DNA from 3 places in the Geobacillus sp. C56-T3 genome. Region 2 is predicted to be linked to each of the others. Evidence: riboswitches for the same ligand, from Rfam matches in the RefSeq annotation. Region 2 holds a riboswitch; each other region holds the start of a gene.

Region 1 (7,786 bases), 430 kb from region 2:
CACTGTCATCGAAAAAAATAGCGGACATCCCGGCCCTTGGCGGCTGTTTCACGTGCTTGGCAGCCGCGCCGATCCAACCGAGATGAAACAGAAACTCTGTTTGCCTGCCGCTTGCCTGTACCGGCAAGTTCAGCTCGGCTTTGTTGTGGAAGAACGTAGTTCGCGCTGGCTCACCCATCAAGAAATCAGCGGCGGCGTCATGGACGCCATCTGGCGTGATGCGCCGTTTCATCTTGTCGGCACACTAGAGCCATCCAAGAAACGCCCGCGTTAACGGAAAGCGCCCTCTCGGGACGAACGAGAGGGCGCATTGTCTCCCATTGCTGCGGATGACTTCACGACGGAAGCAGTTCGACATAATCGCCGGTTTTCAAGCCAGCCGCGTTCGCTTCATCCGTGTCAATGTGCATATCTAAAGCAAAATCTTCGCTGACGCGGACGATGACTTCATTGAAAATGAGCGCCCGTTCCCCTTGTGTTTTCACTTTCACGACTTGTTTGTCGCGGACGCCAAACGTTTCCGCATCTTTCGGCGTCATATGAATGTGCCGCTTGGCAATGATCACCCCTTTGTCGACGGTCACCGTCCCCTTCGGCCCGTGAATCGTAATGCCTGGCGTTCCGTCAATATCGCCGGATAAGCGGACCGGGGGCGCGACGCCGAGCTTGAAGCTGTCGGTTTTCGAAATTTCAAGCTGCGTCAGCGAACGGACCGGTCCGAGGACGCGGACGTTTTCAATTTTCCCTTTCGGCCCTTCGACCGTCACCGTTTCCTTGGCGGCGAACTGTCCGGGCTGCGACAACGGCTTGAGCACCGTCAGCTCGGCGCCTTCGCCAAACAGCGCCGCCATATGCTCTTTCGATAAATGAATGTGGCGGTTGGACACCCCAACAGGAATCATCAATGGTGATCTCTCCTTTTTCTTGCAGTGTTATGTTCTTTATATAACGTATCCATTTTCGGAAAAATTAAAGAGACTGACGCGAGGTCAGTCTCTGCTTTTTGCGCCGTAGCCTAATTTTTTCAGCAACACGATGGCCTGTTCCTTTTCTTCCGGCGTCAGGGCCGCCACCGTTTCATGGATGGTCTCGGCATGTTCGGGAAACACGCGCTGGATGAACTGCCGGCCGCTGTCGGTGATCGACGCATACGTCACGCGGCGATCCCGCTCACAGGCGCGGCGGATGATCAAGCCTTTATTTTCAAGCTTGTCGATGACATACGTGATGCTGCCGCTGGCGAGCAAAATTTTTTCCCCGATTTGCTGGAGCGGCTGATCGCCTTTATGGTAAAGCAGTTCGAGCACCGCAAATTCGGTCGGATTCACGCCGAACGATTGAATCGACTTGTTTACTTGGTCGCTGACCGACCGATATGCCCGCGATAACACGATGAATAATTTTAATGACTGCTGCAACGCCTGTTCCTTTTGTTCCATAGCATCCAACCCTTTAAAGTTGACATTTTCTTACTTTCATTATACTGGAACAGCGAATTCCCGGGCAACCGTTTTTTGTTTGCGATGATGCATTTTCCTGGTTCACGGCTTTTCCTTCGGCTATGATAAATTTATTATAATGTCGGCGCTTGGGCGACTGTCACATTCCGCTGAATGATGCATATGTGAAGAAGGAGAAAAGATGTCAGGGAGGGAAGTGGATGAACCAAGTGTTGGTTGGAAGCGTGCTTTCCGCCTTGTCCACCGGGCTTGGCGCCGTGCCGATTTTGTTTATGGCCAAATCGCTCACCCACCGGTGGCGTGACGTGCTGCTGGCCTTTTCCGCCGGCATTATGATGGCGGCTTCGATGCTGAGCCTCATCCCAGAAGCATTGCGGTCCGGTGGCTTTTGGGCGCTTGTAATCGGGCTGGCGGCGGGGGTGCTCGTGTTAACGCTGCTTGAGATGACCGTTCCCCATATCGACTTGGAGCATACGAAAAGCGGCTTGCAATTTGATGAAAAGGCGATGCTCATCATTGCCGCCATCGCCTTGCACAATTTGCCTGAAGGGCTGTCGGTCGGGGTAAGCTACGCCTCGGACAGCGCTTCGCAAATCGGCAATTTGATCGCCTTGGCCATCGGTTTGCAAAATGCGCCGGAAGGATTTTTAGTCGCCTTGTTTTTAGTCAATCAACAAATCGGCCGCTTCCAAGCGTTTTTCATCGCCACGTTGACCGGTGCGGTGGAAATCGTCACATCGCTGCTTGGTTTTTACTTAACCTCCCTTTTTCGTGAGCTCGTTCCGTACGGGCTGGCGTTCGCCGCGGGGGCGATGCTGTTTATCATTTACAAAGAGCTCATTCCCGAAAGCCATGGCGATGGAAATGAACGGACATCGACGTATGCGTTTATTGTCGGCATTTTGTTTATGATTTTTCTAACACAATCGTTTTAACGGAAACAACCCCGCCGCCTGTATATAAGCAGCGGGGCGTTCGTTGCTATTGGACGGCTTCCTCTTTTTCTTCATATGGATGAGCGACCCAGCCGGACGGGTCGATAAACAAGCGCACCGCAACGACCCGACGGTCATCCATGAGCGTAAAGTAATGCGGATTCCCTTCCGGCACGGAAATGACGTCGCCGGCTTCAAGCTCTACATCAAAATAGCCGGTTTCTTTGTCGCCTTTGATGATGAAAATGCCATGGCCGGCTGTAATAGCGCGCACTTCATCTTCCGTATGGATGTGCACCTGTTCAAATTTTTTCAGCAGTTCATCCAAGTTCGGCGTCGCGTCGGACAGAGCGACGATATCCCACGTTTTGTAGCCGCGGCGCGCCGCCAAATCTTCAATTTCATCTTTGAACGCCGCTAAAATTTCATTTTTTTCTTCATCGGTGAGCACGTATTTGTCACGCAAATGCTCCGGCAGTTTCGTGATGTCCCAATGTTCATACAACACCCCTTGACTGTTCAAAAACGCGCGCACATTGTCTTCTCCTTCAATCACTTGACCCGTTTTTCTCACTTTGATGACGGCCATTGTTCACATCCTCCTTTGGAAAAATGTATATGGATTAGCCAACCGGCAGGCCGGCCCGCTGCAAAAGCAGCCGCTTCACCTGCCAGCGGAACAAAAACTCCCATGCCTCCAAATGTTTTTTCGCTTCAAACGCTGTACGCCCCCAGACCGTGATGCCGTGGTTTTGGATCAACACCGCGCCGGCGTCGCCATGGATATAGTTCGCAAACTCCCGAGCGAGCGTCGGAATGTCGGCGTAATTGTCAATGATCGGGATGCGCACTGCGGCATTTTCCTCCCAAATGCCGAACGCCTTGATGATTTCCTGGCCGGAAAAGACCGCTTCCCCGTTTTGCGCATACAGTTCAGAAATCAAGTTGTTGTCGACAGTATGAACGTGCAAGACGCAGCCGGCATTCGTCCGTCCGTAAATTTCCGCGTGCAAGAGCGTCTCGGCCGAGGGCTTCAAGTTTGTTTCCTCCGCCGGTTTTCCGGCGGCGTCAACGAGCAGAAAATCCTCGTCTGTTTGCTTCCGCTTATCCTTGCCGCTCGCTGTCACCAAAAACGTCAATGGGTCGTCCGTCACCTTGATCGACAAATTGCCGCTTGTCGCGAAAAACCAGTCGCGGGCGGCGAGCTCGGCTTTCACTTCCGCGAGCTCGTTCCACTTTTTCACGACGATGCTCATACGATCACCTCCATTCGCTGCAACGCATCAATCACGTCAAAAAACGTCGCAAACGGCGAATGCGGCAAGCCGAGCTCTTGGCATTTTTGGAGCAGAAAATCGCGCGCCAGCACGTAATCCGCTTGCTTCGCCACCGCTAAATCCGTAATCGAATCGCCAATGACGACATGGTATCCGTCCGGGCGGGCAAGCTTGCGAAGGAGCGATGGCTTGCAGCAGCCGCAGCCGTTTTGGCATTCAACGTCGCACGCATGCGGCCATGTAATGCAAATGGTCTCGCCGCTGAAATCAGAGCCGTTGCAAAAAATGCGCTCCGGTTCAATGAGCCCTTCAAGCAGCGGATAGACGAAAAAGTCGATGCCGCCGCTGACGATATAAAGCGGGATTCCCCGCTCTTTCGTAAACGCGACAAACTCTCGGAATCCCGCGCGCAACCGAGCGGTGCGCCGCAGGAAATCCACAATTTCATCCTTCAACGTGGACGGAAGGAGGGAAAACATCTTCCCGACTCCTTCCTGAACAGAAATGCGCTCAGCGAGAATGTCGTCTTTTAACGCCTCCCACTCCGGCGGGGCGAACTGTTTCATAATCGCGATGATGTTGTCGTTTTCCGTAATGGTGCCGTCAAAATCACAAAAGAGAACGAGCTGTTTCGTCATGCTTCCACCTCAACGACGCCCCAGCGGTCGATCGCTTTTTGCAGCGCTTCGTTTTCTGCTGCCGCCGCACGCAACGGACGGCCGGCCAGCACCGCGTCGATCGCCGCGCGAAACGCCCGTCCGCCACCGATCGCCCCGTCCGGATGGCCGTGGATGCCGCCGCCGGCGTTGACGATGCTGTCAAGGCCGAAATCGCGGACAAGGAGCGGCACCAATCCCGGGTGAATGCCGGCCGACGGAACCGGAAATGCCCGAGCGAACGGCTCTTGGTCGTCGGTGAGCGCCCTTGCGATGCCAAGCGCCTGATCACGCTCCAAGGCGACGCTGCCATACGGCGACGGGAACAGGACAAAGTCGGCGCCGGCGAGCCGCAAAAGCTTTCCAAGCCAAAGCGAAGGAGCCACCCCATAAAACTCCGACGGCGTAACGGCGCCGCTGAACGCCGGGTGAGCCATAATCGGCACCGCAATCTCCTCGTCTTCACGCAACGCTTGCAGCACATCAAGCCCATAAGCGAAGACGTTAAACAACAGCACATCAGCGCCAAGCTCGGCGGCTCGTTTCGCTTTGTCCTTTAACGCAAACGTTTTACCGGTCAAGTTGACGGCATACAACGTCCGCTTGCCCGTTTGTTCGTACACTTCCTGAAGCGCCGTCTTGCCCTCGGTGATCCGCTTTTCAAACGGAAGAAGTTCGCTGTCAAACAAAATTTCGTCATCTTTCACCAAGTCAACGCCGCCGAGCGCCTGTTTTTTCAATTCCGACGTCAAATACGCCAAATCGCGGCCGATCATGCCTTTAAAAATGCTCATCAACAATGGGCGGTTATGGACTCCGACTTTCTCGCGAATGCCGGCGATGCCAAAGCGCGGCCCGGGAAACTGCCGCTTCCATTCATCTGGAAACTCTAAATCAAGTAGCCGCACTTCACCGTCGAGCGACAGCTTGCCGAACGTCGTGACCAACAATGCCGGCAAATCGGCGCTGAAGTTGACTGTCGGGTAGGCGATTTTGACGATCGCCCGCTTCAGCCGCTTGCCGAAATACGCGTTTACCCGCTCGCTTTCGCCAAGCTCTTCGATCGCAACGACTTCCCCTTTATGTTTGCGGAGCTGCTCTTGCTCTAATGCCGGCAAGTCCGTCCATGTGCCAACCGTCAAGCCGAGCGCGATCCCTTCCGCCTTTTTCCGAATGTCTGTTTCATCATGAAGCAAATACGTTGCCATCACTGCACTCATCGTTCATCCCTCTCAATCTCGAAATAAAAACGCCTCTTCATAAGAAGAGGCGTCACTCATCCATGGCGCTCTTCTTATCTCTCAGCGTTTCCGCTGCAAGAATTAGCACCGTGCTTGGCGCGCGCCAAGCCGGTTGCCGGGCTTCATTGGGCTCGTCCCTCCGCCTGCTCTTGATAAGAAAGCCTGCTCGTTTATGCACTTGTCAAACAATTGGCAAATTTACTTTGAATTATGACATCACCGATTGGCGTTGTCAATCATTTTTCAAAAATTTTTTTCGAACAATCCAAGGCGGCCGATCCGCTCCGCTGCTTCGCGAAGCCGCGCTTCATCGGTCAAGAGGCCGACGCGCACATACCCTTCGCCGTGCTCGCCGAACCCGATGCCTGGGGCGACGGCGACATGCGCCCGCTCAAGCAGCATGTCGGCAAACTCAGCGGATGATATGCCTTTTGGCAGCGGAAGCCAGGCGAAAAACGACCCCGATGGCGCCTGCACCTCCCAGCCGGCCTCGCAGAGCGCAGCGATGAACGCATTGCGGCGCGCCTCATACAATGCGACCAGCTCCGTGACACAATCTTGCGGACCAAGGAGCGCCGCGGCGGCCGCTTCCTGGATGGCGCCGAACAAGCTGACATACAAATGATCCTGCAAAAGCTCAAGCGCCCGAATAATCCGCTCGTTGCCGACGGCAAACGCCACACGCCAGCCGGCCATATTGTATGTTTTCGAAAACGTATAAATTTCGACGCCGACGTCTTTCGCCCCATCGACTTCCAGGAAGCTGACCGGTTTCCGGCCGTCAAAGCCGATCGCCCCATAAGCGAAATCGTGCACGACGGCAATGCCGTACTTAGCGGCAAACGCCACCGTCTCCGCGAAAAATTCCTTTGTCGCCGTCGCGCCGGTCGGATTGTTCGGATAGTTTAAAAACATGAGCTTCGCTCGGTCGGCCACTGCCGCCGGAATGGCTTCATAGTCCGGCAAAAAACCGTTTTCCGCAACAAGCGGCATCATTTCCATCCGCGCGCGGGCAAGCGCGATCCCCGACCAATAGTCCGGATAGCCCGGGTCCGGGACAAGCACCACATCGCCCGGGTTGACGAGGCAAAGCGGCAGTTCGACAAGCCCGGCCTTGCCGCCGAACAAAATGGCGACTTCGCGGTCTGGATCGATGTTCACCCCGTATTCACGCGCGTAAAACGCGGCGATGGCTTCTTTCAAAAAGAAGTAGCCTTGAAACGGCGAATATTTATGGTATTTCGGATTGACCGCCGCCCGCTGCATCGCCTCAACGATATGCTTTGGCGTCGGCTGATCCGGGTTGCCTTGCCCTAAATTGATCACGTCGCATCCGGCCTTGATTTTCTCCCCGACTTTTGCGACAAGCGAGGCGAAAAATTGCTTTGGCAGCTGCTCAAGCAACTCGGAAAAAGGAATTTCCATCGTCATCGCCCACACCTTCTTAAAAAATTCTTGAAATTCTAGTGCAACATCATATATCGTAAAAAGCAAAATGTAAAGCAAAATTTTTTCGAGGTGAAAACTCATGACGATCCGCATCGCCTGCCTCCAGCTTGATATTGCGTTTGGCGACCCCAACGAAAACGAACGGCGCTCGGAAAGCGCCATTGAATCGGCCGTCAAGGACGGCGCGAATATCATCGTGCTGCCGGAATTATGGACGACCGGCTACGATTTGACGCGCCTAGATGAGATTGCCGACGAAGGCGCCGAACGGGCGAAAGCGTTCGCCTCCCGCCTAGCGCAAGCACACAGCATCCATCTCGTCGCCGGCTCGGTCGCTAAAAAAACAACAACCGGCGTGACGAACACGATGATCGTGGCCGACCGGAACGGTCAAATCGTCGGCGAATATAGCAAACTCCATCTGTTCCAATTGATGAATGAACATTTGTATTTGCAGCCGGGAAGCAGCTTAGGCTTGTTTTCGCTCGACGGGCTTTCATGCGCCGGGGTCATTTGCTATGACATCCGCTTTCCGGAGTGGATTCGCGCCCATGCTTTGGCTGGGGCGGAAGTGCTGTTTGTCGTCGCCGAATGGCCGCTTCCCCGCCTGCACCATTGGCGGACGCTCTTGATGGCGCGGGCGATTGAAAACCAATGCTACGTCGTCGCCTGCAACCGGGCTGGCCGCGACCCGAACAACGTCTTTGCCGGCCATTCGCTCGTCATCGACCCATGGGGCGAAGTGATCGCCGAGGCGGACGAGAAGCC
Region 2 (7,786 bases):
TACGGTGCTTCTTGACGTGCGGCATTTAAAGGTGCACTATCCGGTGCGCGGCGGGTTTTTTCGCCGCGTCGTCGACTACGTTAAGGCGGTTGACGATGTCAGTTTTTCGTTGAATCGAGGAGAGACATACGGGCTTGTCGGTGAATCAGGATGTGGAAAAACGACAACCGGGCGCACGATCATCGGCCTGATTCGGGCGACGGCCGGCGAGGTGCTGTTTGAAGAAACGGATTTGACGAAGTTGCCTCGCCGCCAGTTTCATCCATATCGCAAGGACATTCAAATGATTTTCCAAGATCCGTATTCTTCACTCAATCCGCGCAAACGTGTGCTCGATATCATCGCTGAGCCGCTGCGCAATTTTGAAAAGCTTTCGCCGCATGAGGAGCGGAAAAAAGTCCAGTCCATGCTGGAACGCGTCGGATTAAGCGCCGATTCAATTTATAAATATCCGCATGAGTTCTCCGGAGGGCAGCGCCAGCGCATCGGCATCGCCCGCGCGCTTACGCTCAATCCGAAGCTGATCATCGCCGATGAGCCGGTTTCGGCGCTCGATGTCTCGGTGCAGGCGCAAGTGTTGAACTTTATGAAAGAAATTCAAGCAGAATACGGGCTGACATACTTATTTATCAGCCATGACTTAGGAATCATTCGCCATATGTGCGACCGGATCGGCATTATGTACCGCGGCCGGCTCGTGGAAGAAGGGACGAGCGACGAAATTTTTACAAACCCGCAGCACATTTACACAAAGCGGCTTCTTTCCGCCATTCCGAACGCCGATCCGCGTGAGCGCGGCAAGCAGGCAGCGCTGCGCCGCGAAGTGGAGCAAGAATATGCGCAAGCGTATTCGCGCTATTTTGATGAAACCGGGCGAGCGTACCCGCTTAAGCCTATATCGCCGACCCACTCTGTGGCTATTCCATAAAGAGGGGAAGACAGAACGATGCTAAAGTTTATTTTGCGCCGCATCTTGATCATGATTCCGCAGCTATTCTTGTTAAGCGTCCTCATTTTCCTGCTGGCGAAAGCGATGCCAGGCGATGCCCTGACCGGCCAGCTGGCGGCCAATCCGAAAATGGATCCGCAAACGCTTGAAGAAATGAGGGAAAAGCTCGGCCTTAACGATCCGGTACATATTCAGTATATCCGCTGGGTGAAAAATATGTTGCAAGGCGACCTTGGCCTCTCTTATACCCACCAGCAGCCGGTGACCGACTTGCTGGCTGGAAGAGTGGGGAATACCGTACTGCTGTCGGCGGCTATTTTAGTGTTGACTTATCTCATCGCCATTCCGCTTGGCATCGTATCAGGGCGATGGACGGACACATGGGCCGACAAGCTGATCGTCGGCTACAGCTATATCGGCTTTGCAACGCCGCTGTTTATCTTTGCGTTGATCATGCTGTTTGTGTTCGGCTTTCATCTCGGCTGGTTCCCAACCGGGGGGAGCGTGGACATTCAAGTTGAAGAAGGAACGCTTGCCTACTATTTAAGCAAGTTGAATCATCTCATGCTTCCGGCTTTATCGGGCGCGCTCATCAACACGGTCGTCACCATTCAATATTTGCGAAGCGAAATCATTGATACGAAAGTGAAAGATTTCGTGAAAACAGCGCGCGCCAAGGGCGTTCCAGAACGCCAGATTTACTGGCGGCACATTTTGCGCAATTCGTTTTTGCCGATCGCAGCGTTTTTAGGCTATGAAATTACGGGTCTCATCGGCGGTTCCGTTTTTTTAGAGTCTATTTACAGTTATCCAGGGCTTGGACAACTGTTTTTGCAGTCGATTATGCAGCGCGACTACAGCGTCGTGACGGCGCTCGTGATGATTTCCGGGGTGGCGACGCTTGTGGGGACCTTGCTTTCTGACATTATTTTAAGTGCGGTCGACCCGCGCATCCGCATTGAGTAAGAGAGGGGCGTGGAGTATGAAAATCGAGGTGAACCGTCCTGTTCCAGCTGAAATAGCCGCTGAGAAAAGCCCTTCCGCTCTTTCGATTATGTGGCGGGAGCTCGTCCGCGATCGGCTGGCTCTTGTTTCGCTCATTATATTGTCCGTCATTTTGCTGATTGTTTACGGCGTTTCCATTTTTTTAGACCAAGAGGAAATTGTAAAGGTAGACTTTTTGGCCATTCATTCACCTCCATCGGCGGAACATTGGCTTGGCACCGATTATGGCGGCCGCGATGTGTTCGGCCAGCTCATCATTGGAGCGCGCAACTCCTTTACGATTGGGCTGGCGATTACGCTGATCACAGGCGCAATCGGTCTTGCGGTGGGGCTTGTGGCCGGCTATTTCGGCGGTTGGATCGACAATGTCATCATGCGCATCATCGATTTTATTCTTGTCTTGCCGTTTTTAATGCTGGTGATCGTCTTTGTAGCCATCGTCCCGAAATACAATGTGGCGACGTTCATTTTGATTATGAGCGCGTTTTTATGGACGGGCAAAGCCCGGCTCATTCGCGCCAAGACGCTTGCCGAGCGGGAATTGGACTATGTCAGCGCATCCAAGACGCTCGGGACGCCGGATTGGAAAATCATTTTGTTTCAAATTTTGCCGAACTTAAGCTCCATTATCATCGTCAATTTGACGTTGAACTTAGCCGGCAACATCGGCATTGAGTCAGGTCTTACATACCTGGGGTTCGGGCTGCCGGAAAGCACGCCAAGCCTTGGGACGCTGGTCAGTTATGCGACCAATCCCGATGTGCTGCAAAACAAATGGTGGGTATGGCTGCCTGCATCATTGCTCATTTTGGTGATGATGCTGTGCATAAATTTCATCGGCCAAGCGTTAAAACGCGCGGTTGATGCAAGACAACGATTAGGATAAAGGGGGAGAAAAACAGTGAAGCGAAAGTGGATGGCGGCGCTCGCTGCGATCCTGCTCGTGCTGGCTGGGTGCACGGGCAAGTCGGAAACGACCGACGGAAACAGCAATAAGGAAAAACCAGCGGCGCAAAAAGAAGACATCAGCAAATTCCCGATGACGGTGAAAAACGACGGGAAAATCATTGATGGCGGCGTGCTGAAGTACGGGCTTGTGTCCGATACGCCATTCGAAGGAACGCTCAGCTATGCGTTCTACACGGGAGCGCCGGACGCTGAAATTTTGCAATTTTTTGACGAGTCGCTTTTCCGCACGAACGGCGACTATGAAATTACGAATGATGGCGCCGCGACATACGAACTATCTGAGGACAAAAAGACGATGACGATCCGCATTAAGGACAACGTCAACTGGCATGACGGCCAGCCAGTGACGGCCGAAGACTTAGAATACGCATACTTGGTCATTGGGCATAAAGATTACACAGGCGTTCGTTATGGGGATGCGCTTATTCAAGACATTGTCGGCATGGATGAATACCATAGCGGCAAAGCCGATAAAATCGCTGGCATTAAAGTGATCGACAAAAAGACGTTGACAATTACATGGAAGCATGCAAATCCGTCTGTGTTGACCGGCATTTGGGCGTACCCGCTGCCGAAGCATTATTTGAAAGACGTGCCGATCAAACAGTTGGCGCAGTCGGATAAAATTCGGAAAAATCCAATCGGGTTCGGGCCGTTTAAAGTGAAGAAAATCGTTCCGGGCGAATCGGTCGAATTCGTCCGCAACGACGATTATTGGGCGGGCAAACCGAACTTGGACGGCGTCATTTTGAAAGTCGTCAGCCCGCAAGTGGTGTTGCAAGCGTTGAAAAAAGGGGACATCGACGTCGCCGAATTCCCAACCGACCAATACGTGAATGCAAAAGGAACGAAAAACCTGCAATTCATCGGCAGGATCGACTTGGCCTACAACTATATCGGCTTTAAACTCGGCCATTGGGATGCGAAAAAGCAAGAAAATGTGATGGACAATCCGAAATTCCAGAACAAAAAGCTGCGCCAAGCCATGGCGTACGCCATCAACAACCAAGAAGTGGCTGATCGCTTGTATCACGGCTTGCGCTTCCCGGCGACCACGCTGATCCCGCCGTCGTTCCCGGGATACCATGACAGCTCGATCAAAGGGTACACGTATAATCCGGAAAAAGCAAAACAGCTGCTTGATGAGGCCGGCTATAAAGATGTGGACGGCGACGGCTTGCGCGAAGATCCGAACGGCAAAAAGTTTACGATCAACTTTTTGGCGATGAGCGGCGGCGATATTGCCGAGCCGTTGGCGAAGTTTTACATGCAATGCTGGAAAGACGTTGGCTTGGATGTCCAATTGGTGGACGGCCGTCTAGCGGAGTTCAACTCGTTCTATGACATGGTTGAAAAAGATGATCCGAAAGTGGACGTTTACGCTGCTGCTTGGGCAACGGGAACGGATGTCGACCCGTACGGCCTGTACGGCCGCAACGTCATGTTCAACTACTCGCGTTGGGTGAACGAGAAAAATGATGAGCTGCTGGAAAAAGGCCATTCCGAGCAGGCGTTTGACAAGGAGTATCGCCGGAAAATTTACAGCGAGTGGCAAAAGCTGATGAACGAAGAAGTGCCGGTCATCCCGACGTTGTATCGTTCCGCCATCTATGCGGTCAACAACCGCGTCGCCAACTTTACGGTTGATCCGAGCTCGAAGCTGACATGGAAAGATGTCGGCGTCACGTCCGAGCAGCCGGAAGTGGCGGAATAAACAAAAAAGCGATTGCTTCTATGGGATTCGATATGGTAACATGAAAGACAAATGATCATACGTCTTATCAAGAGTGGGCGAGAGAACGGGCTTGATGACCCCACAGCAACCTGCCGTAGGCAAGGTGCTAACACCTGCAAAGCGGTTTCGCTTTGGATGATAAGAACGGCTGCCCCCTTTCGCATCATTCCGAGGCGGAAGGGGGTTTTTGTCGATGGGGGGTGAAGGGGGAAACAGTGGAGAGGGACGTTTCCATCCGAGCTTGCATGGCCGCTCATCTTCCTGTTGCAGCGTTCGCCGTTCATGTCATGCGCTGTGTGCTGGCGGAACTCATCCGGTTTGACCCTAAGGCGGCGGTGCATGTCGACCGTGGGGACGGATACGTTCATTTGTATGGGGAAGCGCAAGGAACAGCCTTTTCGTTGTTGTTGACCAACAGTGAGGCGGACGAATGGAAGGCGGAAGGACCGTACGCCCTTGACCGCTACATATGGACAGAGCTTGGGAAAAAAGGGATTTTCCCGATGCAGATGACGCCGTATTTACAAGCTGTATGGTTAATGGAGTCATAGAAAGGAAGAGGGACGAATGGCAGTTAAAAAATTTGAACATGTCGGCATTCAAGTGAAAGACATCGAGGCATCGAAAGAGTTTTATCAAAATGTTGTCGGCTTGGAGCTGCTTGACGAAATGATTCATACGAACGGCACGATGAAATTGGCGTTTTTAGGGATTGGCGGCTCGATCATTGTCGAGCTGATCGAAGGATACAACCCGGATTTGCCGACGGAAGGAAAAGTGCACCATGTGGCGTTTACGGTCGAAGGCATTGAGCAGGAGAAAGAACGGCTTCAGTCGCTCGGTGTGCCGCTTGTGTGGGAAGAAATAACGACACTTCCGAACGGGGCGAAATATTTGTTTTTCCGCGGGCCCGACGGTGAATGGATCGAGTTTTACGAGCCTGCTCGATAAATGGCGTCACGCTAGGCGGCCAGCTGTTTGGGCCGCCTATGAATTTGCCGTCTGGCGATTGGCGCTTCGTTCCATTTTTCTTCGTATGGCCTTGCCTGCCGCTAGACAACAACCGTCCATGTAGGAGTCGTCGTCTTCTCGATTCAATGGTATACTAGAAAAAGAGAGGGGGGAGGATGACGTGGAAGAAATGATCGTGCACGCGATTCAAGACGACTACCCGGATGAATTCGCCTGGTGCTACGGCTGCGGCCGTTTGAATGAGCAAGGCCATCATTTCCGCACCGGGTGGCGGGGCGACAAAACGGTGACGGTGTATACGCCGCGCCCGGAACATACGGCGATCCCCGGGTTTGTGTACGGCGGGCTGATCGCCTCGCTCATTGACTGCCACGGCACCGGGTCGGCGGCGCTTGCTTTGCATCGGAAAAACGGCCACGAACCAGGGAGCGGGGAAACGCCGCCGCGCTTTGTCACCGCGTCGCTTCATGTCGATTTCGTCAAGCCGACGCCGCATGGCGTGCCGCTTGTCGCCGTCGGAACGGTGACGGAGATTCATCCGAAAAAATGGAAAGTGGATGCCGAAGTGTTCGCCAACGGCGAACTGTGCGCCCGCGGGCAAGTCGTAGCGGTCGTCATGCCGAAAACGTTTGTCCATGGGTAACAAGCAACGAAAGGCGCCGGAGAGCGGCTGTTTTTGACAGCGCTTTCTCCGACGCTTCGCTCGTTGCGCTCGGTCCGCTTGGGAAAAAGCGGACATCTTCGCAAGTGACATGTTCATCCTTGGATGGCGGGGCGAAACGGGTTGCCGATCGAACGCTTCTAGGCATGGCCGCTGCCAACAGCCCGATTCAGTTGGACCGGTTTGGCGCCTGCCTCGGCGCCAGCGTTGCACTTCCCTTCCATGAACGAAAGCGCTTTTTTACGGTTTATCCATAATCAGCACCGAGGAGGTCGCGCTCGCCACCTCTTTGCCGTTTTGCCGGACGACGGCGGTTACATAGGCGACGGTTTTTCCGAACCTTTCCACCCGCGCTTCCACTTCGGCTTCCCCTGCCGCTGCCGGGCGGTGAAACGTCGTCTGCAAGTTGATGGAGGCGTGCATTTGGTCATCGCGAAGCAAGGTCGTCACCGCATACGCCATGAGAATGTCCGCTGCCGCTCCGACGAACCCGCCCATGATCACCCCGTTGCCGTTGAGCAGCGATTCATGGATCGTCCATACCCCCTTCGCATAGCCGTCACGGGCTTCCGTCAAGCGGACGCCGAGCGTCTCATCGCACAGCGGCGGCGCGCTTTTTCCAGCAATGACGTCATGCAAGTTGGTGATTGGCTTCATCTCGAACATCCTTTCTGTTGTCCATTGCATTTTTTAGAAAATGTGTATGTCTTCAAGAACTGTTTTCATGCCCGGGTGGAGGGCAAAACGCCGCCCGCGGATCGTCTCGGTGAACATCACGGATCCTGCCGCAGCGATTTTCATCGGGTGGTGAGCGAAATGGGTTCATGGATGTGTTATTCGCCAAACAGCGGCGATTTCCTCTTTTCGCGTACACGGGAAGGAGAACAGTGAAAGAACGGCGAAAGAAACAAGCAGCGGATGATGGAAAGGAGATGGTCTCATGTATCAACCGCCAGACGCCGGCCGTTGGACGGGACGGATTGACAGCGTGAGCGATGAGCAGGCGTTTCGCCTTCATCAGCGCATTCGCCTGCTCGATTTGTCCAAGCCATTGGAGACGGTGGAACGAGCGGCGGCATTCATTGGGTTTGCGTGCGACGAAGGCGTGCGCCGCAACCAAGGCCGCCAAGGGGCGAAAGAGGCGCCGGCCGCCGTCAAAGCGGCGCTCGCCCGGCTGCCTTGGCATCTTCCGGAAGGGGTCATTGTCTATGACGCAGGCGATGTCGTTTGCGTCGATGAACGGCTCGAACAAAGCCAGACGGAACTTGGGAAGGCGGTCGCCCGCCTGCTGAAAAACGGGATGGCGTCTATCGTGATCGGCGGCGGCCATGAGACGGCGTACGGCCATTACTTGGGCGTTCGCGAAGCGCTCGGGCCCGAAGCCCGCCTTGGCATCCTCAACATTGACGCCCATTTCGACTTGCGCCCGTACGATGACGGCCCGACGTCCGGGACGATGTTTCGGCAAATATTGGATCAAGACGAACGGGTTCGT
Region 3 (7,786 bases), 530 kb from region 2:
CGGTCGATTTCAAACCAATCATATTGTCCATAGTCGCGAACGATGTCATCGATGAACATATTGAGGCGCACGCAGTCTGGACACCAAGTCGCATAAAATTTGACGATGGCCGGTTTGCCGCCGGAAATGGCAGCTTGGAATTGTTCAGTCGTTTCAATGTTTTTCACGTTCGTTCCCTCCCTTTCATGTTGCCATTCATCTTTACTTTATCATATGGCGAGGCAAAAAAAGAACGGGGATGCCTTCACCTCGGGCAGTCGTTTTTGCATACAACAGTTAAGAAAGGGGGGGAAAGTGTGAGCAAAGAACTGGAAAAGGCGCTCGAAGGTTGGGTTGCGTCGCGCAAAGAAGGGCATGAAACGTTCATCCGCCTGTTTGAACAATGGGGAAAGGACTTTAACAAACAGCTGCAAGAAATCGAAAAATTGAACAATGGATTTTTAAAAAGTGTGCAAGGCAACTTAGACTACATCGAGCAATGGTTTGCGAAGAAGGAGCGGGAATTTGCCGAGCTGTTCCGCCGATTTGGATGACAAAATGGCCTTTGCGCCCATACGCCCCGCTAAGCCGGTGAATACGATACAGTAAACGGAGAAGGAGGTGCACATTATGATGGGCTTCTGCGGTTATGGTTATCCTTACGGCTACGGCTATGGCGGTGGCTATGGCGGTGGCTTTGTGCTGATTGTCGTGTTGTTCATTTTGTTGATTATTGTCGGCGCGGCATTTGTCGCCTAACGGAAAAAGCGAATGGGATACGGGCCGTTTCGGCGCCACGGAGCGGCTCGTATTTTTCTTTCCCTAATTTGATGCACGCGGAGGCGGGAGCATCATACGATATAGCAGGGAGAAGGAGGCGGAACGATGGATCAGCAATTTTTTAAAAACATCGAAAAGAAAACAGGTGTCAATATGAAAGACGTTTTTGAGCTCGCCAACTCACTGCAAAACGCCAATTTCAGCGATGAAAAAACGGTGCGCCAAGTGGTGAAGCGGGTGGCGCAAATTGCCAACCGGAAAGTGCCAAAAGAACTTGAGGATCAAATCGTCAAGGCGATCGTCCATAACGGCAAACAAATTGATTTGAACACGATCGCCAATATGTTGAACAACAAAAAGTAAGCAAAAGGGAGCTTGCGTGCGCACAGCTCCCTTTTTTATCCTCTTTGCTCATGCAAAAAAGGTGTCTAGGAGGCCGGTGATTTAAGGGGAAATACTGCTCTCCAACAGTGTTTCTCAAATTGAAAAACCTTGCAAGGTCATCACTTCATTCCTTGCGATTTCTCACAAATCGAGCGAATCTGTTGTTTTTCAACGGCCTTCTAGAAGGCTGGTGAAAAACTAGTTTTTGCTTAAACCGGCGATATTTGATCAGAAAGGAGAACAGATCTGACAAGGCTTCTTTAACTGAAAAAGAGTTGGGATGAGCCGCCTTTTTCATTAAATCACCGGCCTTCTAGAAATCCCCCAGCACTTGATGCAATGTAGGCGAGGAACGCTCAGCTGGTTATTCGAGCGATTTCACCATTGTCACATGTGGGATGCCGGCGTCCATAAAGACGCCGGAGACGGTCGTGTAGCCGAGCTTTTTGTAAAACGGTTCCGCGTGCGTCTGGGCGTTCAGTTTCGCCGTTTTCGCCCCTTTTGTTTTCGCCAGCTGTTCGATCGCTTCCATCACCATCCGTCCGGCGCCGCGGCCGCGGTAGGACGGCAGGACGCAAATGCGCTCGATTTTGCCGACGCCTTCGTCAATGAAACGGAGCCGCCCAGCACCGACCGGTGTTTGGCCATCATACAGGACGAGGTGGAACGAGTCGTCCTCGAATGCGTCGATTTCCTCGTCTTCCGGCACGTTTTGCTCCTCAATGAATACGAGCCGGCGGACGCGCAAGGCGTCTTCGTACAAAGCGCGATCTTGCGTTGTGCCAATCGCAATGTTCATCTCAGACCGTTTCCTTTCCTCCGACGATAAACGTTTCATAGACGGTCCACGAGCCGTTTTCCAGCTGATAGAGAAGATGGAAGCGGTCGACGGTCTCCTCGAAGTGCACATCTTGCAGCTTCAGCTGGCTGTAGACGTCCGCATATTCTGCGCCCGGCAAATCGCGGCCGATCGTAATGTGAGGCACGAACACAAACTCCGGCTTTCCGGCGAACAAGCCGCTGTGCAGTTGTTCATGAAGGCGCTCGAGCACGTCGTTTGGTTCCACCTTCAAATAAATGATGTTGCTTGTCGGGTAAAACGAGCTGAATTTGGTCACTTTGATCGGAATGGGAGGTGTTTCCGCCGCAATGCGGCGCAACTCTTTCGCCATTTTTTTTATTTGCTCCTCATCCGCTTCAAATGGGTATTTCAGCGTAATATGCGGCGGGATGAGGGCGTAATGGCTGTCGTACCGTTTCCGGTACGAGTTGGCGAAGTCCTGAATCCGTTTTGGCGGAAAGATCACAATGCCGTACTTCATTTTGTTTTCCCTCCTTGAACCAGTTCTTTTTCCACGCGCAGGAAACGCACGGAATTGAATGCGGCGGCTTCGACATCTTTGAAGTTGCTCCGTTTTGTCCTATAACGATAAAACAGCGGCTACGGCCCGGGGTACATCCGGCTGCCAATACGTCCACGCATGACCGCCTTCGAACTCATGGTACGTATAAGCAAACCGTTTTTCCATAAACAAGTCCCGCGCCATTCGATTCGGGGTGATAAAATCGCGCACATGGCCATCCGTCGTTTTCACCGCTGTTTCCTCTGTGCCAACAGAATGGTAAAGCGAAAGGAGCGATGGATCGCGGAATGAGCGGATGCGCGCCAATACCGAGTCATCGATATAGGGGGACTGCATGGCGATTTTCCCAAATGTATGCGGATACAACAACCCGGCTAGAAGCGACACCGTTCCGCCGAGCGAATCGCCGATCAGCGCCCGGCCTTTGCCCATTTGGTATGTCGGCAGTTCGCGGTCCAAAAACGGGACGAGTTCATGGGCTAAAAAACGAAGGTATGCTTCGTGCTTTCGGCCTTCCGGGTGGTATTTCTCGTAGCGGTCGTTGACGTTCCGATACGGGATGCCGACGACGATCGTCCGGTCGATTGTTCCTTCTGCCATCAGCGTTTCGATGACGGTTTTCATTTTTCCATACATAAAATAATCTTTGCCATCTTGCGCGATTAATAAAGAATATTTGTAAAGCGGCGAAAAATTGCTTGGCAAGTAGACGAGCAGTTCGATTTCTTCTTGCAGCTCTCCGCTGTACAACTTGCAGTCGCGCATCGTTCCTGTTGCTGTCGCCATGACCATCCTCCATGAAAGCGTAAGTTCATCTGTTATTGTAACATATTTGCGCCAAAAGATGTTAACGAAGGGCTCGAATTTTTTGCGAATTTGCCGAATCGTGCCATTCACAAAAAAATGGCTTGCAAAAACGGGGGGAATGCGCTACATTTTTTATTAAAATTAGAAAAATTGAATACGCGTCTCATTCTTATCAAGAGAAGCGGAGGGAACTGGCCCAATGAAGCTTCAGCAACCAGCCGCCCGGCGGCCAGGTGCTAAATCCAGCGAATTGAGCATTCAATTCGGCAGATAAGAAGAAGCATGACCATGTGCGTATGGAAAAGTCTTCTTCTTAGAAGACTTTTTTTATTTACTCAAGCGGCCGCTCCCATCAACCGCGAGGCGGTCTAGGACCAAGGCGCTCGGCCGTTGCCCGACAGACAGCGGCGCTTCATTGGGCGTCAAGTAGTCGGCCGTTGATCCATGATGGAATTTTCAGCAGAAGGAGAGAGATGAGATGGAGAAACTGGAGACGTTGTTAGCGCAAATTGGCAACCGGAGCGAAACAGTGACGGGGACGGTCAACCCGCCGGTTTATTTTTCCACCGCCTACCGCCATGCCGGCATCGGAGAGTCGACCGGGTTTGACTACATCCGCACCGGCAACCCGACGCGCAAAATCGTCGAAGAAGCGATCGCGAGACTGGAAGGCGGCGACCAAGGCTATGCGTTCAGCTCCGGCATGGCCGCCATTCAGACGGTGCTCGCCTTGTTTGAGAGCGGAGACGAGTTTCTCGTATCGGCCGACCTTTACGGCGGCACGTACCGCCTGTTTGAGCGCGGCTGGCGCAAGTACGGTCTTGGATTCCATTATGTCGATTTTACTGATCTCGCTGAGGTGGAAGCGTGTATCACCGAAAAAACGAAAGCGATTTTCCTGGAAACACCGACGAACCCGCTTATGCATGAGACCGATATCCGCGCTGTCTCCGAGTTCGCCAAGCGGCATGGGCTTTTGTTGATCGTTGACAACACGTTTTATACACCGGTGCTTCAACGCCCGATCGAACAAGGCGCCGATATTGTCATCCACAGCGCCACGAAATATTTAGGCGGCCATAACGACGTGTTGGCTGGCCTTGTCGTCGCCAAGGGCGAGGAGCTCTGTCAGCGCCTGGCCGAGTATCAGAACGCCATCGGCGCGGTTTTGTCGCCGTTTGATTCGTGGCTGTTGATTCGCGGGATGAAAACGCTGGCGCTGCGGATGCGCCAGCATGAAGAAAACGCCAGGCGCATCAGCGGCTTTTTGCGCGAACATGAAGATGTCACCGATGTGTTGTATCCGGGGAGAGGCGGGATGCTGTCGTTCCGGATTGCCGATGAAAAGTGGGTGAACGGGTTTTTAAAAAGCTTGCGCCTCATTACGTTCGCGGAAAGCCTGGGCGGAGTCGAAAGCTTTATTACGTACCCGGCGACGCAGACGCATGCGGACATTCCTGAGGAAATCCGCATCCAAAACGGTATTTGCAACCGGCTGCTCCGTTTCTCGGTCGGCATTGAGCACGCTGACGATTTGATCGCCGATTTGGCGCAGGCATTGAAAAACATGAAAGAGGTGTAAGCGATGGAACAGGAATGGGCGTTTTCGACGAAACTGCTCCATAACGAATGGAAAGTCGACCGCGAAACGGGGGCGGTGAGCGTGCCGATCCAGCACGCCTCCACGTTCCATCAGTTCGATTTCGATTCATTCGGCAAATACGACTACAGCCGCTCCAGCAACCCGACGCGCGAGGCGCTTGAGGAAACGATCGCGGCGTTAGAAGGCGGAACGCGCGGGTTTGCGTTCGCCTCTGGTATGGCGGCTATTTCAACGGCGTTTTTGCTTCTCTCAAAAGGCGACCACGTGCTTGTGACCGAAGACGTCTATGGCGGCACGTACCGGATGGTTACGGAGGTGCTCGGCCGCTTTGGCATTGAATATACGTTTGTCGATATGACCGATTTAAACGCAGTGGCGGAAAACATCCGGCCGAACACGAAAGTCATTTATATGGAAACGCCGTCCAATCCATTGTTAAAAGTGACCGATATTCAAGGCGTCGTCAAGTTGGCGAAGGCGCATGGCTGTTTGACATTCTTGGATAATACGTTCATGACGCCGGCGCTGCAGCGGCCGCTTGATCTTGGAGTCGATGTCGTCCTTCACAGCGCCACGAAATTTTTAGCCGGCCATAGCGACGTCGTCGCAGGATTGGCGGTGGTGAAAGATGAAGAATTGGGAAAAGAATTGTACAAACTGCAAAACGCGTTTGGCGCCGTCCTTGGCGTCCAAGATGCGTGGCTTGTGCTGCGGGGATTAAAAACGCTCCACGTTCGGCTGAAGCAGTCGTCTGAATCAGCGGCCGCCATCGCCAAGTATTTGGCTTGTCATTCAAAGGTCGAAAAAGTGTATTATCCGGGGCTTTCGCACCACCCAGGCCATGACATCCAGCGCCATCAGGCGGCCGGGTTTGGCGCTGTGCTGTCGTTCCGCTTAGCCGATGAAGAAGCGGCTCGGACGTTCGTCCGAAACGTCCGCCTGCCGGTGTTTGCTGTCAGCCTTGGGGCGGTCGAGTCGATTTTATCGCACCCGGCGAAAATGTCGCATGCGGCCATGCCAAAAGAAGAGCGGCTCCGCCGCGGCATTACCGACGGCTTGCTGCGGCTGAGCGTCGGGCTTGAGGATGTGAACGATTTGATCCGCGATTTCGAGCAGGCGCTGTCGTTCGTGAAAGAGCGGCCGTCGGTTTCAACGACATAGCAATCAGCCCGCCAAGCCTTCCAAGCTCGGCGGGCGGTTCAAGATGCCGCTGAGGTTGACAACAGCTTCTCCTCTTGTAAGTGTTTCAAAAAAAGGTCGACGAGTTCGCTGTCCCACTGCGTTCCCTTTCCTTTTCTCAAGATGTCCGCCGCTTGGCGAATATCCATGCCTTTTCGGTACGGACGATCCGAAGTCATGGCGTCAAATGCATCGGCCACGGCGATGATTTTGCCAAACAACGGAATGTCGTCGCCTGCTAAGCCATCCGGATATCCCTTGCCATCGATGCGTTCGTGATGGGAGCGAATGCCGGGCAAAAGCGGTTCGATCGGTTCGATCGGCCTGACTTCTCGCAAAATGGCCTCCCCAAGGGCAGGGTGCTTTTTGATCCAGGCAAATTCGTCATCGCTTAATTTTCCGTCTTTCAGCAAAATGGCGTCTGGAATGCCGATCTTTCCAATGTCATGCAGCAGAGCGGAGCGATACAAGGCATCCAGCTGTTCATCCGGAAGGGAAAGCTTTTCCCCAATCGCGAGCGCGTAACGGGCCACGCGCAGCGAGTGTCCCGCTGTATAAGGATCGCGAGCGTCAAGCGCCGCTGTCAAGACGGTGATGAAACTGTTGAGCAGTTCTTTGTTCGTTCGATCACGCCGATGCACAGCATCGATCATATGATTGAATCCGCGAAGCAAATACGCAAATTCGTCCGTATAGACATTGTGAGCGATCAGCTCATATATTTCGTTTTCCGCCCGTTTCATATGAGTTAACAGTACGCTGACCGGCTCGTTGATTTCGTCAACCAACAGGCGAGTCAAGAAAACGGAAAATGCGATCGAAAACAGCAAAATCACGGCTGCCCACGGCCAGTATGACCAGTGGGATGCACTCGGTCCGGCGAGCGACCATTTGATTTCCGTCGCTAAGCTGAACAATAAAACAGGAAACGTGCTGCTGAACAAGACCGTCAGCTGCAATTTTGTTTTGAGTGACACGGGAAGCGGCGGATGCCTTTCATCGATCTTGCCAGCCTTCGTAAGCAAATGCGCCATCAGCGGCCGGCACGCCTTCGTTGTCAAGAAAAATTCAATCAACGCATGGAGCGACGCAATCAAAATGGCGCCGATAAAGGCGTACAAAATGTATCGATAGGGAAGAGATAGGACACGGTAGTGGATGCATAAAGCCGTCAGCCCCATGCCGGGAATTGACAATCCAAACAGATGCGGGCCTAAAATGCGGCGAACCGCCAATAACGGCAAGCGGCGCGTTTGTTCCAGGGCCTTTGCGGCCAACCTCTCGTCCGGCTCTTTGACGGCAAAAAAACGGCGAATCGGCGCCAAGTCACGGCGAAAAACGATCCACTCGGCCGCTCCCATGACCATGGCTGAGAACAACAAAATGCCAATCAGCCATTTCGCTTCTTCCCATGAGATGGCGAGCGTCGTCAACATTAACGTCGAGCCGACGCCCATCACCGCAATCGCTGAGCCGGTAACATAATGACGCAACAACTGGTGCACGAATGAACGATACATGTTTTTCCGCCTTTCTTCTAAGACTATGGGCTTATTTCTAATATACTAATTCTCGCTTGATAGAACAATCAGAATGTAGAAAAAATACGATGACTAAGTTGTTAGGTGTTTTCTTCCGTATTGGCTACTCGTCTGCCTAGGCGTCAATTGCTATATTCGACTTCGTTGCC

The links. A riboswitch is a leader RNA that binds a small molecule or an ion and turns the genes downstream of it on or off. The one in region 2 is predicted to bind S-adenosylmethionine.
Region 1: it holds a riboswitch for S-adenosylmethionine, as region 2 does, so the genes downstream of both, mtnW (2,3-diketo-5-methylthiopentyl-1-phosphate enolase) here and GC56T3_RS11390 (hypothetical protein) in region 2, are expected to answer to the same signal.
Region 3: it holds a riboswitch for S-adenosylmethionine, as region 2 does, so the genes downstream of both, GC56T3_RS13935 (methionine biosynthesis PLP-dependent protein) here and GC56T3_RS11390 (hypothetical protein) in region 2, are expected to answer to the same signal.

What each region holds. Positions count from the first base shown of each region.
Region 1 covers NC_014206.1:2,738,396-2,746,181, forward strand. The annotation lists gene GC56T3_RS13510 (short-chain dehydrogenase) at 1-274, shown strand, start outside; gene GC56T3_RS13515 (phosphate propanoyltransferase) at 336-902, opposite strand; gene GC56T3_RS13520 (MarR family winged helix-turn-helix transcriptional regulator) at 990-1,439, opposite strand; gene GC56T3_RS13525 (ZIP family metal transporter) at 1,661-2,395, shown strand; gene GC56T3_RS13530 (acireductone dioxygenase) at 2,442-2,984, opposite strand; gene GC56T3_RS13535 (methylthioribulose 1-phosphate dehydratase) at 3,019-3,651, opposite strand; gene mtnX (2-hydroxy-3-keto-5-methylthiopentenyl-1-phosphate phosphatase) at 3,648-4,310, opposite strand; gene mtnW (2,3-diketo-5-methylthiopentyl-1-phosphate enolase) at 4,307-5,548, opposite strand; SAM riboswitch class I at 5,620-5,728, opposite strand; gene GC56T3_RS13550 (pyridoxal phosphate-dependent aminotransferase) at 5,813-7,000, opposite strand; gene GC56T3_RS13555 (carbon-nitrogen family hydrolase) at 7,098-7,786, shown strand, end outside.
Region 2 covers NC_014206.1:2,304,148-2,311,933, reverse strand. The annotation lists gene GC56T3_RS11415 (ABC transporter ATP-binding protein) at 1-15, shown strand, start outside; gene GC56T3_RS11410 (ABC transporter ATP-binding protein) at 5-928, shown strand; gene opp4B (oligopeptide ABC transporter permease) at 947-1,915, shown strand; gene GC56T3_RS11400 (ABC transporter permease) at 1,932-2,840, shown strand; gene opp4A (oligopeptide ABC transporter substrate-binding protein) at 2,856-4,637, shown strand; SAM riboswitch class I at 4,699-4,803, shown strand; gene GC56T3_RS11390 (hypothetical protein) at 4,904-5,209, shown strand; gene GC56T3_RS11385 (VOC family protein) at 5,226-5,609, shown strand; gene GC56T3_RS11380 (PaaI family thioesterase) at 5,791-6,273, shown strand; gene GC56T3_RS19700 (hypothetical protein) at 6,378-6,548, shown strand; gene GC56T3_RS11375 (PaaI family thioesterase) at 6,532-6,948, opposite strand; gene hutG (formimidoylglutamase) at 7,232-7,786, shown strand, end outside.
Region 3 covers NC_014206.1:2,829,164-2,836,949, reverse strand. The annotation lists gene GC56T3_RS13965 (thioredoxin family protein) at 1-167, opposite strand, end outside; gene GC56T3_RS13960 (hypothetical protein) at 297-533, shown strand; gene GC56T3_RS18865 (YjcZ family sporulation protein) at 610-738, shown strand; gene GC56T3_RS13955 (stage VI sporulation protein F) at 865-1,122, shown strand; gene GC56T3_RS13950 (GNAT family N-acetyltransferase) at 1,508-1,942, opposite strand; gene GC56T3_RS13945 (YjcG family protein) at 1,944-2,465, opposite strand; gene GC56T3_RS13940 (esterase family protein) at 2,565-3,293, opposite strand; SAM riboswitch class I at 3,481-3,591, shown strand; gene GC56T3_RS13935 (methionine biosynthesis PLP-dependent protein) at 3,793-4,896, shown strand; gene metC (cystathionine beta-lyase) at 4,900-6,078, shown strand; gene GC56T3_RS13925 (HD-GYP domain-containing protein) at 6,117-7,616, opposite strand.